Regions from separate parts of the Mucilaginibacter sp. CSA2-8R genome, predicted to be linked through region 2. Evidence: riboswitches for the same ligand, from Rfam matches in the RefSeq annotation. Region 2 holds a riboswitch; the other holds the start of a gene.
The links. Region 2 has a riboswitch for cobalamin ahead of AAGR14_RS14685 (TonB-dependent receptor). Riboswitches for the same ligand answer to the same signal wherever they lie in the genome.
Positions count from the first base shown of each region.

Region 1: it holds a riboswitch for cobalamin, as region 2 does, so the genes downstream of both, metE (5-methyltetrahydropteroyltriglutamate--homocysteine S-methyltransferase) here and AAGR14_RS14685 (TonB-dependent receptor) in region 2, are expected to answer to the same signal.

Region 1 covers NZ_CP152389.1:1,664,248-1,671,320, reverse strand. Annotated here, with positions in the region: gene AAGR14_RS07260 (trypsin-like peptidase domain-containing protein) at 48-1,727, shown strand; gene AAGR14_RS07255 (Lrp/AsnC family transcriptional regulator) at 2,374-2,838, opposite strand; cobalamin riboswitch at 3,014-3,199, shown strand; gene metE (5-methyltetrahydropteroyltriglutamate--homocysteine S-methyltransferase) at 3,383-5,677, shown strand; gene AAGR14_RS07245 (hypothetical protein) at 6,313-7,073, opposite strand, start outside.
Region 2 covers NZ_CP152389.1:3,421,253-3,428,325, forward strand. Annotated here, with positions in the region: gene AAGR14_RS14670 (DUF4178 domain-containing protein) at 1-1,227, opposite strand, end outside; gene AAGR14_RS14675 (S-adenosylmethionine decarboxylase) at 1,230-1,583, opposite strand; gene AAGR14_RS14680 (hypothetical protein) at 1,734-1,877, opposite strand; cobalamin riboswitch at 1,955-2,151, shown strand; gene AAGR14_RS14685 (TonB-dependent receptor) at 2,251-4,299, shown strand; gene AAGR14_RS14690 (DUF5074 domain-containing protein) at 4,303-5,439, shown strand; gene AAGR14_RS14695 (DUF5074 domain-containing protein) at 5,458-6,561, shown strand; gene AAGR14_RS14700 (cell surface protein) at 6,567-7,073, shown strand, end outside.

The DNA of each region.
Region 1 (7,073 bases), 1.8 Mb from region 2:
GCCACGGCTGGCAAAAAGGCTTTGTTACCATTTTCATATCACTGTTATTGCCAGTAGTTGTAATAGCACAGCACAAGGAAGCCATACAGTTACAGCAACAAATAACAGATGCAGTAGCAAAGGCTCGGCCGGCATGTGTACGCATTTGGGGATATGATACTTTGCTTCATCAGCGTAACAGCGCACAGTTTAGCGGCGTGGTGGTTAAAGATAGTTACATCTTAACCGCCGCGCATGTGGTAACACCAACCAATACTTACCGGGTTATGTTTGCTGATGGCAGTGACTGTATTGCCGTTGCTTTAGGAAAAATAGAGCTTTCGGAAGATAAGACCCGGCCAGACGTTGCCCTGATGAAAATTGTGACCCGAGGCAACTGGCCGTTTGCAGAAATTGGCAGCTCAGCATCATTACAGCCGCATGCGGCTTGTATCAGTATTGCTTATCCGGAGAGCCTTAACTTAGATAAGCCAACGGTGCGGCTTGGTGTAGTAACAGATCCACTTAATGATCGTGGCTTCATTAAATCAAGCTGCATCATGGAACCGGGCGATTCCGGAGGTCCGCTTTTTGATATTGACGGACATGTTATCGGCATTCATAGCGCTATAGAAGTATCAGAAAAAAATAACTATGACGTACCTGTTGATGTATACATGAAGCACTGGCAGGCGCTGTTAACAGCAACCACTTACCATGCCTTGCCACCGCAAAACGCGCTAACGTCCGCAATAATACCTAAGCTCAAAACGTATGCGGTGCTGAAACCGGAAGATATCGCTGCTTTTAAAACTACAAATCAAATACCGGCCGTCGTAGCTATTGAAAGCAGGGCGAATAATAAGGTGAGGCGAATTTTGGGAACTGTGATATCACTTCGCGGAACACCCCTGGAAAAAACAATGGGCACTTCAGTCATTATCTCTAAGAGCTCTATGGTTGATGACTCCGTGATAGTAATCTTTTCCCCTGAAAAAAGAGTGCGTGCTAAAGTAGGTTTTCGGGATAAAACAAATGATCTGGTTTTACTGCATCCTTCGTCACCAATCAATGGCGGCATTACATTTAAACAGTTTGATGCCAATATAATGGCAGCTATGACACCAGGCGCATTTCTGATCTCTCCGCAGGTTGACACTGCAGCAGCGGTAAGTATTTTAGGCAGCGCCGACACTGAATTGCCTAAAGTGAGCAGTGCCGGTTTTTCGGGAGCCACCGCTGCTAAAAGCAGCAAGCCGGCAAAAATATATTTTGTTCGCCCCGGCTCACCGGCGGCACTGGCTGGTATTAAAACAGGAGACGTAGTTAATCAAGTTGGCTTAACCCATATTGATAGCGCTACAGCTTACGCAACAGCAATGTCAACGTACTGGCCCGGAGATACAGTCAGTCTGCACATTAAGCGGGAAAACCAGGAACTGCACTTTGCCCTGCTGTTGACCTATCCCCCACTAACAAGTTCCAGCCACCCTGCCGAGCACTTTGCGGGCGGTAAAAGTAGACGCCGGGACGGCTTTACGCATGTCTACACTAACGATGCAGTGCTAAAACCTGAACAGTGCGGTGGTCCTGTTTTTAATCTGAAAGGAGAGTTCTGCGGTACACAGATAGCGCGCTACAGCAGGGCAAACAGTTTGCTATTACCTGCTGAAGTCTTGCGAGCTTTTATCAACACGGCTTACGGCAATGCAAAGATGGAGCTTCAAAGCAACAGGCAGGCAAAGTGAAACGGAAACATCCATAAAGTTTCAAAATACAGGTTAAGCCGTTCACAAAGTTGTAAAGAAGCTGAATTTTATAGATGCATTGATTTGAGGTTTTGCAAACCCAAATTCACTGGAGCATAAAATCTTTTCTGCTCCGGTGAATAAACTGTAGTATCTTAATAACAGTTGGTTGCATCAAACCGTCAACCAACGCCTGTTCAAAAGCTGTAACTTTATTAATTCACCAGTAACATACGGTGTATTATTTGGGGTGAATGAGTAGCCATTAAACATCCTAAGAGCTTAATAAGCTCTTAGGATGTTTAATATCGAAATGCGGTGTTGCCAATCATGGTCACATTCACTTGATTGTATTCTACCGTCATCATGATGTGTTCCATTCATACTGAACAAACTGCGCCACAGCCAGAGCGTTAGCCTGTTGAGCATTGAGCTTGTCATAAACCTCAGCGGCAGGCATCAGACGTTTATTTAGGGAAACGTTGATTTAGGGCTGTCTGTATCTCTCACTAACTCTGCAGCCGAAGGAATTCTGAGCGTCCTATGCCTTCATTACTCACCTCTTGCAACAGATACCTGATCCCGACTGCAGGTTTTTTTCCAGGCTATACTTCATCAAATAGTGTACGGTGACTTATTTTCAAATTTAAAAGACATGAATATTATGCATATTCTTGATCTCTGCCATCACGAAGGTGCTGTGGGTGCTTCCTATACTCTCGACAGAGCCCAGCTTATTAAATACAAAATCCTGATAATGCTTCATATCTCTGGCAAAAACCTTAAGCAAAAAATCGTACTCACCCGACACATTATAACATTCTACAACCTCATGTATGCTCATAATATCTTCTACAAAATGGTGCCCTATCTTGCGGTCGTGCTGTTTAAGTTTAATATTACAGAACACCATAAATCCGTTACTCAATTTTTCAGGATCGAGCAATGCGATATACTTCTTAATAAATCCACTGCTCTCCAACCTTTTTACCCGCTGAAGAACCGGCGTTGAAGAGAGGTTTACCTGAGCAGAAAGTTCTTTTACCGTAAAACTCGAGTTATTTCCCAGTATCCTTAAAAGCTTTAAATCAATCTCATCAAGTGCATCCATAGTTTAAATCGCTTTCTACACAACAAATGTAAGGTCTTAAAAGATAAAAATTCTATTTTATAATATCCATTAAGCATATTTCACCTATTACTTGCGCGTTAAAAGTTTCAATCTCTTGATTTATACATTTGCACAGCACTTTACACTTGCCACGAGCAGGTGATGTTCTTTGTAATTTTTAACGATCGGATGTGGTTTTACTTAGCGGTAAATGAATAGGGAATTGTGTGTGAATCACGAACTGTCGCGCAACTGTAAGTAACATACCCAAGTTCTTTTCAATTTAGTCCACTGCCAAAAGCGGGAAGGAAGATGAGAACTGTTACAAGTCAGGATACCTGCCCCATCTGTATTGACAATGCTTTCGCGATTAGAAGCTTAAGTCAGATCAATGTTTATGTATGAGGTCTATAACAAAGGCCAATGGGACATCTATGTCTTGTTTTTACGATAAACACAAGTCTAGGGCATCTTCGCATAGCAGAGTTTAAAAACATAAAGAACTTATTATGATGATCATTAACCATTAAAAAAAGTTTAGTACATGTTAACTCAAAATCTTGGCTACCCGCGCATTGGTGGCCAGCGACAACTAAAAAAAGCCTGTGAACAATATTGGGCAGGAAAGATCAACTTTGACGAATTGAGTCAAGTGGCCCGAGCCATAAAAACTGATAATTGGCAAACCCAATTAGAGGCCGGTATTGACCTTATTCCGTGCAATGATTTTAGTTTTTATGACCATGTGCTGGATACCAGCCTGCTGTTAGGCAACATACCTAAACGTTACGCCGAGGTACTTACCGGCGTTAAAGGCAATAGCGAGATCGACTTATACTTTGCTATGGCACGCGGTTATCAAAAGGGTGACTTGGATATAACCGCTATGGAAATGACTAAATGGCTGGATACCAATTACCATTATATTGTACCCGAGTTTAGCGCCAACCAGGAATTCAAGCTGTTTTCAGAAAATATTTTTAGCGAATTCACACTCGCTCAACAACAACTGGGTGCAAAAGCTAAGCCGGTGTTACTGGGTCCGGTGAGTTACCTGCTGTTAGGTAAAGAGAAAGAGGAAAATTTTGATCGCATTGATTTGATTAAAAAGCTGATACCCCTGTATGTTGAGATCATCAATCGCCTTAAGCAATTAGGGGCTGCCTGGATACAACTGGACGAACCTTGTCTTGCACTCGACTTGTCAAAAATAGAGAAGGAGGCATTCGAATATGCTTACCGCTCTATCGCCAATCGTGTAAGCGGTATCAAAATTTTGATAGCGACGTACTTTGAGGGGCTACTTGATAACACACAGTTAGCGGTTAACCTACCGGTTGCTGCCCTGCACATCGATTTGGTGCGTGCCCCTGAGCAACTGGATGAAGTGCTGGCATTTATCCCTAACTATATGACACTTTCTTTGGGTTTAATTGATGGCCGTAACATTTGGAAAAATGACTACGAAAAGTCAATCAACCTAATCAATAAAGCCATATCGAAATTAGGTGCAGATCGCATCATCATTGCACCATCATGCTCTTTGTTGCACAGCCCTATTGATCTGGAGGCGGAAACCACGATCGATCCGGAGATCAGGAACTGGATGGCCTTTGCCAGGCAAAAGCTGTTTGAGGTAGTTGAACTAAAACAGATTGCACAAGGAGATCATACGCTATTAGCTGCAAACAAAGCGGCCATAGCTAGCCGCCGCACGTCTGTTAAGGTACATAAGCAAAACGTTAAAGACCAGGTAGCAGCCATTACGGAAGCTGATGCTTCGCGCAAAAGCCCATTTCCTGTACGCCAGCAATTGCATCATGAACGTTTTAGTCTGCCGGCTTTCCCTACCACCACTATTGGGTCATTTCCTCAAACAGAAGACATTCGGCAATTGCGTGCCAAGTTAAAGAAGGGCGATCTGACACCTGAACAATACGAAAAAGCCATCAGGGAAGCGACTGTGGAGGTGATACGCTGGCAAGAAAACCTTGGTTTGGATGTACTGGTGCACGGAGAGTTTGAACGTAATGATATGGTGGAGTATTTTGGTGAGCAGTTGGACGGCTTTCTGTTTACTAAGAATGGCTGGGTACAAAGCTATGGCAGCCGTTGTGTAAAGCCTCCGGTGATTTACGGCGACGTAAGCCGCCGGCAGGACATGACCGTGCATTGGATTACCTTTGCCGCCGCGCAGACCAAAAAGCTAATGAAAGGTATGCTGACCGGACCCGTAACTATACTGCAATGGTCTTTTGTGCGCGATGACCAGCCGCGCGACATAACCACCAACCAGATTGCCTTAGCAATACGTGATGAGGTATTGGCGCTGGAAAAAGCAGGCATCGGTATTATACAGATTGATGAGGCAGCCATACGTGAAGGGTTACCCCTGCGCAAAGCCAAACACCCTCACTATCTGGACTGGGCGGTAAAAGCCTTCCGCATTACGGCTGGTGGTGTTGAAGACCAAACGCAGATACATACCCACATGTGCTACAGCGAATTTAACCAGATTATTGAGCATATTGCAGCTATGGACGCCGATGTAATTACCATTGAAACCTCACGTTCACAAATGGAGCTGTTGCATGCTTTTGCCCATTTCAAATATCCGAATGAGATAGGCCCAGGCGTATATGATATACATTCGCCCCGGGTACCAACAACCGATGAAATGGTGTCACTTTTAATTAAAGCTTCTGCCCTGTTACCAGCACAAAACCTTTGGGTGAATCCGGATTGCGGTTTGAAAACCCGGAAATGGCCGGAGACTAAAGCGGCACTCGAAAACATGGTTGCCGCAGCTAAGGCAGCCCGTGAAAAGATCAGCGTTTAAGGCAATATTTGATACGGCGGGCGTAATGCCCACCGTATTCTTAGTAATGCTTTTTAGAACGTCATAAGCGTTTACAGAACAAAGCTATATGCTTATATTCTTCTTAGTTACCGGTCGTACCGGCTTCATTGGCGCAGGGCCTTATTATATAGATCCCTCGATTAATCGTTTAATTTTATGTGATGTGCAGATGGCACCATTCTGTAACAAACACAATGTTGAAAATTGGTGGTCAGACGACTTTGATAGTTATTTATCGAAATAACCTTATCCCTTGAGTTGCATCCACGTCAGTGAGGTTAAGGCAAAGCGGTATTTCCCATGCTGCATTCGGGTAACTAAATAGCGGAATGCTGTTAAGCAATGCGTGATAGTATCCACTTAAACCCTTTTATAAAACTTTTGCTCACAATTTTTAAAGCCGCAGAATGCGCAGGGAATAAAAATCGTATCTGTCAACGTTGGTTGTTTAAGATAAATAAACCCTAATTAAGAAGCTGCAGGTTTGTTAACACATAAGTCAGGAAGGCTTAACGCTAATTTGTAATTCTAAAATATAAATACAGTCACGGTGTTAAAATAACATTCAGTCTTAGTTCTCCGATAAGTATAATTTTTGAAGCTGAAAGCTGGACTTATACTTTTCTGAATCCGGCAATGCGAAGATTGCCAATCAAAACTTTGGCACCATTGTGATAAGACAAAGGGGCACTCAGATAGAAATTTTTGGTTTCGGATGGCAGAAATAATTCTGTATCCGTAATTTTAGTTTTGTCTAAATATAGCACAAACCGGTCCCCATCCACCATTATAGAAACATGCATCGAACGATTGTTATAAGGAGTTAAATCAAAATTGGTAGATAAATACTTGCCGTGCGCATTACCCACAACAATATCATCATTATTATAATATTGCAGCGTAGTATGGGCTCCATCCTGCTGTATATATCCCCTGACACTATTGTCATTAGTAAAACCGAAAATTACAGGATCGACATCACTTACTTTGTCTGCAGCAACAATGATATCAAACTCTACAGTGAAACGTTTTGGGTAAAAAAGCTGCTTAGTAAGCCTGTACGTGGCGTTGGCCTCCATTAACAGCCATTTCCCAGGCATATCATCCAACGTGGCTACCGTGGCAGATCCGTTCGTTTTAAGTGATCTGACGGTAGCTCCAGCCGGCACTGCAGAAAAGCTTTCCACAAAAAGCACAGAATCTCCAGAAGAAAAATCGAAAGCAGCATTCACTTTTAATCTTTTATTTCCGGACACAGGCTCTGTTTTAGGCTCTTTTTTCCCATCCATCATTTCGCCTGCTTTTTGCGCTGCTCTGTCTTTCGCTTTTTGCAGCAACCCGCCGAATTGCGCCTGAGCGTTAGATGTAATTAAAA
Region 2 (7,073 bases):
GAGATGATAAGTGCCTTTGGGGATACCCGATAGCAGCACGTTAGCCCTCTGATCGCCCTCCGACCAGTTTTCGCCATCCTCGTAACCATGGTAATATTCGATGCTTTTGGTCACTTCCCAGGTTTCGTTGGTTTTGTCATTTACCAGCACAATGGTTGCTTCGGTCCAATTATTATCCACTTCCGAACTGATGTCAAACTCGAGCGGCGTAGCGTTATCTACTTTAAACGCCTGTGTTTTGATGGGTTTAAACTCGATATTTTTATCGGCATCGGCAACGTACTGATTATTATTTTGGTTGTTTAGCGCACTATTGGTTACACCAAATCTGATGGCCGTATCAATTATTCCCGACACTATTTTTGCGGTGTCGCTGCTGGTTTGCGAGCCGGTAGTGAGCGGTAAAACCTCATCAAATATTACTGCACTTGGCCTATCAATACTCAACACCAGGGCCACCACCAGCATCAGCAAGACGATGAAAGGCGTTATCCAGGCAATCGACTTCCAGCGGGCGTAGTGCACAGACGGCTCATTGGGCTGCACACTAAGCTTAGGCGGAAAATTAGCTAATGGCAGTTTAAAGGCATCGGCTATTTCGCGAGCCTCCATGTATTCGCCTTTGTACCAGCTAACTATCGATTGGGCTTTCTTGTCTTGCTCTTTCACCAGCAGATAGGGCGGCGCAATAAATTCTGAAGCGCGTATTTTTTCGTCCAGTACGTTCCAGTCGTATTCGCCTAATAAGCCGGTAATAACAGGAGTATATTTGTTAAACAAGCTATACTCAATACCGTTACACTCGGCGCCATGCTCATCACTATAAACCTTTTCCAATTCAGGAAAATGCTCAATACCGGCTATAAAATTCCACTGGCCCTGGTACTCTGATAAAAATGCGTAGCCCTTGGTGTAATTGTAAAGCATATACTCGCGCCAAGCGTACTTAGTTCCGTTCTCTACCTTTTCCAGGTAGCCTATAACTTTATATGGCAAACCTTTCAGTTCAGCCTCAGTACCTAAAGGTATGAGTGGTTTTAGCTTTGGCTTTGGGGCAACGGTATGCACCAGGTGAAAGCCGCTTTCGGAGTAATTGATGTAAGAATCGCAAACGCTGCAAACAAAGTAATCGCACGATGATGCGTCGTACAGCGTAACGTTGTGCTTGCATTTGGGGCAGGTAATCTGCTGCTCCGGGGGAAATGCTTGTAACTTTACGGCAGCCATAATTATCGTGTAATTTCCCTCTTACCGGTTTCAGCACCCTTAAAAAACTCCAGTGTATCCTGGTAAATAGCACGAGCCTTAGCACTATTATCTTTCTGGTAATTCGATAAAAAAACATCGAAGGTAGCCATCTGGTACTCGGGCCAGGTGTGGATAGACAAATGCGACTCGGTTAAACAGATCACTGCCGTAAATCCCCCGCTCGGAAAATCGTGGTAGACCTCGCCAACGTTATACAGCTGGTATTTGGTAATCAGCTGATTGAAAAAAGCTTTGCAGTCCATTGAGGTTTGCAATAAAGAGGACTGAACAGTGGTAAATTCAGCCAGGATGTGAAGGCCAGGTCGGTAATGCATTTAAATCAATTAATCAGGCATTAAAGATATTTAAATAGTTAAGTCCTGTAAAATGATTGACCCAAGTATTTTAAACATTATTAATGATTTTACAGGGCTTAAAGATGGCTAACAGTGCTGGCCATCGCTTGTGCAAGTTTCAGCCGGAAATTATTGCCCGTTTACCGGCATGCCTGCTAAACACATAGTGTAGGTATAGGTGTATTTTCTATCCAGCAAGCAATATTGCTGACGCGGTATGGCTTCTGAGCTATCATAGCCGCCTATGCCGTGCTGGGCCAAATTAATATCCAAATCTACTTGGTTAGCGAAACGCAAACCGACCATCTAAGACTGCCCAATTAAATTTTCGCATTAGCCTTGCAAAACACTACCTTTGCGGCGCTTTTGGTTCCCGGAACGTCGTATTCTGGGATTAAAAGGGAATCCGGTGTAAGTCCGGAACTGTCCCGCAGCTGTAAGTTCTATAAAACCGGAGCCCAATCTTTAGTCACTGTACGCCAACGCGTATGGGAAGACGGGCCGAGGGGAACAAGTCAGAATACCTGCCTTTAGCTTTACTTATTCATAGCTTTCGCGGATTGAAGCTGAATGAAGATACTTTTCGTGTTTTTCATTTTTAGTGTACAATTTTCGGTTTGCTGTGGGGCTAAAACTCACATCACACATGAAATTATTGAAGCTTAACACGCCTTGGCGTAATGGCTTTTTATGGCGTTTAAAGTTGGCAGCAGCCCTTGGGTGGTTGATAGCCGGCTATGCCCTGCCGGTGTGTGCCCAACAGAAGCCGACAGATACACTGCGCACCCAACAGTTACAACCCGTTGAGATAACAGCCAAAATCAGTGCGCTGCCTGCCGCCTCGCCTACCCCTGCCCAAATACTGAAAGGCCCCGCTCTGCAGCGCCTCAACAGCCTATCGGTAGCAGATGCCATTCGTTATTTTTCGGGCGTGCAGTTGAAAGACTACGGCGGCGTTGGTGGCCTTAAAACGGTAGATGTGCGCAGCTTGGGCAGTAGCCAGGTGGCCGTGTTTTATGATGGAGTACAATTAGGCAACGCCCAGAATGGCCAGGTAGATTTAGGCAAGTTCTCGTTAGACAACCTGGGCAGCGTGGAATTGTATAACGCGCAAAAAAGCAGCATTTTTCAACCCGCACGCGGCTTGGCTGCCGGTAGCGCCATCTACCTTAATGCACGGCAACCAGAGTTTAGTGCAGGCAGTGCTAACACTTATAAAGCCGGGTTTCGCATTGGGTCTTTCGGCTTAATCAACCCTACTTTTTTGTGGCAGCATAAAATAAGCGGCCAGGTATCAGGCAGCATCAGCACCGAATTTATGCAGGCTAACGGGCGTTACAAATTCAGGTATACCAATGGCGTGTACGACACGACTGCCATCCGGAACAATTCGGACATTCAGTCTTTTAGGGCCGAAGCCGGCTTGCAGGGCCACTTGCGCGATAGCAGCCAATGGGATGTAAAAATTTATCATTACAACTCCGAGCGGGGACTACCCGGCGCCGTGGTGGCTAACAAGTTTGATTACACCCAGCGCGAGTGGGACCGCAACACGTTTGTGCAATCCTCCTATCACCTCAACGGCAAAATATACAGCCTGATGCTGCATGCAAAATATGCCGACGATTACCTGCGCTACCTTGACCCGGAGATTGTAACCCTGAGCGGCTTGTCAGACAGCCGCTATCATCAAAAGGAAGCCTATTTTTCTGCAGCCAATCTTTTTCAGATCAATTCATTCTGGATGGTGTCTGCCTCAGCCGATTATCAGCGCAATACTTTAAGAGCCAATATTTACCGCTTTGCCTACCCTACCCGTAATACCTGGCTCACTGCACTGGCTACCCAGTTTTACTGGCCCCGGTTTACCCTGCAAGCCAATGTGGTGAGCACTTGGGCTACCGAAACTACCGAGGCATTTGATGCTGCCCGGCCTATGCACAAGTATACGCCTGCGCTGCTGTTATCGTGGCAACCATTGGCTACAGGCACCTTTAGACTGCGCGGCTTTTATAAAAGCCTGTACCGCCTGCCTACCTTTAACGAGTTGTATTACACCTTTGTGGGCAGCGCCGATTTACAACCCGAGTTTTCGCGGCAATACGACGCCGGATTTACCTATCAAAAATACTTTAACCAGGGTGCATTAAGGCAAGTTAGTGTGCAGTACGATGCCTATTACAATCAGGTTAGCAATAAAATACTGGCTGTGCCGGGGCAAAACCTGCGCCGATGGGTGATGGAAAACATTGGCCGGGTAAATATTAAGGGCATGGAAACTAACGCACAGCTTACCTGGCTCGTGCATAACAATGTGCTGCTTAATACCGCCCTAAGTTATACCTACCAACAAGCCCGTGACGTAAGCGAAGGCAGTTTTTCTAACGGGCAAATTCCTTATACCCCTATACATAGCGGCTCGGCACGTGCTGGTTTGCTTTGGCAACGGTGGAGCATCAATTACAGCTACATCTATACCGGGCAGCGTTACAGTCAAAAAGCCAACATCCCCGAAAACTATGTAGCCCCCTGGTACACGCACGATGCCTCGCTGATTTGGCAGCCCGCTTACCATGGGCACCAGCTTAATATAGCGGCCGAGGTAAATAACCTGCTTAACCAGTATTACGACGTTATTAACAACTTCCCGATGCCGGGGCGCAATTACCGTTTAAAATTCAGCATCAACATTTAACGCATGAACAAACCATTCAACAGATACATATTTTTAACGTTTGCGCTGCTTGGGTTACTGGCTACATCGTGCCGCAAAGATGCACCGCCTACAGCCGAGCAGGTAAGCACCCTGTTTATCCCTAACCCGGCCAGCGTAGTAAAAGGTATTTACTTATTAAACGAGGGAAATTTTAATGCCAATAAAGCTACGCTCGATTATGTGAATTACACCACCGGGCTATACCGCAAAAACATTTACAACCAGGTTAACCCCGAGGTTACCAAAGGCCTGGGCGATGTGGGTAACGACATGGCCGTTTACGGCTCCAAGCTGTATGTGGTAGTCAACAACTCTAACAAAATAGAAGTGTTGAATGCCAAAACCGGCAAACGCATTACGCAGATTGATTTGCTTAACTGCCGATATATCACCTTCCGGCAAAACAAGGCTTACGTGAGTGCCTACCTGAGCGCCATTGGTAATGCTAATGCACCCAACGGCATAGTAGCCGAAATTGACACCGCCAGCCTGCAAATTGAACGCCGGGTTACCGTGGGCCGCCAGCCTGAGGAAATGGCCATTATCAATAACAATTTGTATGTGGCTAACTCGGGCGGCTATAGTCCGCCCAACTACGAGCGTACCTTATCGGTGGTAGACTTAGCCACATTTACCGAAACCCGCCGCATTGATGTGGCCATTAACCTCAATCAAATTAAAGCCGACCGTTACGGCGACTTGTACGTTACCTCGCGTGGCGACTATTTGAGCATTCCGCCAAAATTGTACGTTGTAAATGCACAAAGCGGACAAATCAAAAAAGTGATCGACCTCCCCGCCCGTACTATTACCCTTGATGATGACCAGCTATACATCATCAGCACCAACAGCGGCAACGCCCAACCAAAGTATAACTACCAGATTTTAAACGTGAACACCGAAACGCTGCTCAACCAGCCCTTTATTACCGACGGCACCGATCTAAGCATTTCCCAGCCTTACGGACTGGCCGTTAATCCGGCCACCAAAGAGGTATTGGTAACCGATGCCCGCGATTATGTAACACCGGGTACACTTTACTGCTTTGATGCCAGCGGCAAACAGAAGTGGAAGGTTACCACCGGCGATGTGCCGGCTCATTTTGCATTCATTTATTAATTATATAGTATATCCAACATGAAGATTAAATTTTTACGTTACTCCCCGTTTGCCTTTGTAGCATTAGCCGGCACTTTGTTATTGGGCTCGTGTAAAAAAGACAAAGACAGCCGCACCGGCGAAATTGAAAGCACTGCCGGCGTATATGTACTTTGCGAAGGTAACTTAGGCAAGGCCAACAGTACCATAACTTATTATAATACAGCTACTAAAACGGTTGACAACAATTATTATAAAACCGTTAATGGCACCAACCTGGGCGAAACCGCTAACGACCTGCAGCGTTATGGCAGCAAAATTTATTGTGTAGTAAGCGGTTTGCAGGGCACTGCGCAATCGTTTGTAGATGTGCTGGACCCCAAAACCGGAAAATCCATCAAACGTATCTCTTTCAATACCACTAACGATGGTTACATGCCGCGCAAAATTGCCTTTTATCAAAACAAAGCCTATGTTTCGAGGCTTGATGGCAAGGTTAGCCGTATTGATACAGCCAGCCTGAGTGTGGATGGCGAATTGGTGTTAAGCGAAGCTTTGGAAGGAATGGCAGTTTCGAAAGGAAAATTGTATATCGCTAACTCTGACTATAGCTATCTTTATAAAAACGGTAAGAACACCGTTGTAACGGTGGTTGACCTGGCCAGTTTTACTAAGATTAAAGATATTACTGTAAGCTGGAATCCAACCAAAGTGGCAGCCGCCCCTAATGGAGACATTTATGTGGCTTGCGATGGAAATTACGCCAACCTGAAACCATCATTAGATCGTATCAACACCATTACCGATACCAAAGTAAGCAGCAACACTGATTATGCCGGCTATGGCTCTTTAACCATTGGCAGCAACAATGCTTTTGTAACAACTTCATCATCAGTAATTCGTTCGCTTGATGTTTCGACAGGTACACCGGGTAATAATTTTATCACTGACGGTACAACGGTAGCATTAACTTACGGCCTTACCATCGACGGTTTTAACAACGATTTATATGTGTTTGATGCCATTAGCTATGCCAGCTCAACCGGCAAAACTTATTGTTATCGCACCGACGGCCGAAAAAAGTTTGAGTTTGCAACCGGCCAGTTGCCTAAAGCAGCCGTATTTGTTTATAACTACAGATAACAAACATGAAATTTAATCATCCTGTTAAGCGTATTCTACTGGCTGCCTTTTGCATGGCAGCGTTACTGTCATCCTGTAAAAAGGATGACGGTGATGTTACAGAAACACCCAATGTTGGCAGGCCGGTTACCGCTGGCAGTAGTGCTTATGTTACGCAGCTTTTTAGTTACAACCCGGCTCCAGGTCAGTTAATCAATACAACAGGCGGCAACCCCGATGCAGCTAAAAATGTGCTGAACGGCAAACAGGGCTTGGTAACTTTGGGCGCTTATGGCGGCAACCTGGTGCTGGGTTTTGACCATACCGTTATTAATCGCGACAACCAGGATGATTTCGTTATTTACAACAATGCCGCCACCGGTTTTGCCGAGCCGGGGGTAGTTTGGGTAATGGCTGATGATAACCGTAATGGCCAACCCGACGATACCTGGTACGAGCTGGCCGGGGCCGCTCAAAACTTACCTGGCTACAGCCGCAATTACGCCATTACCTATGCCCGACCAGCTATGGCA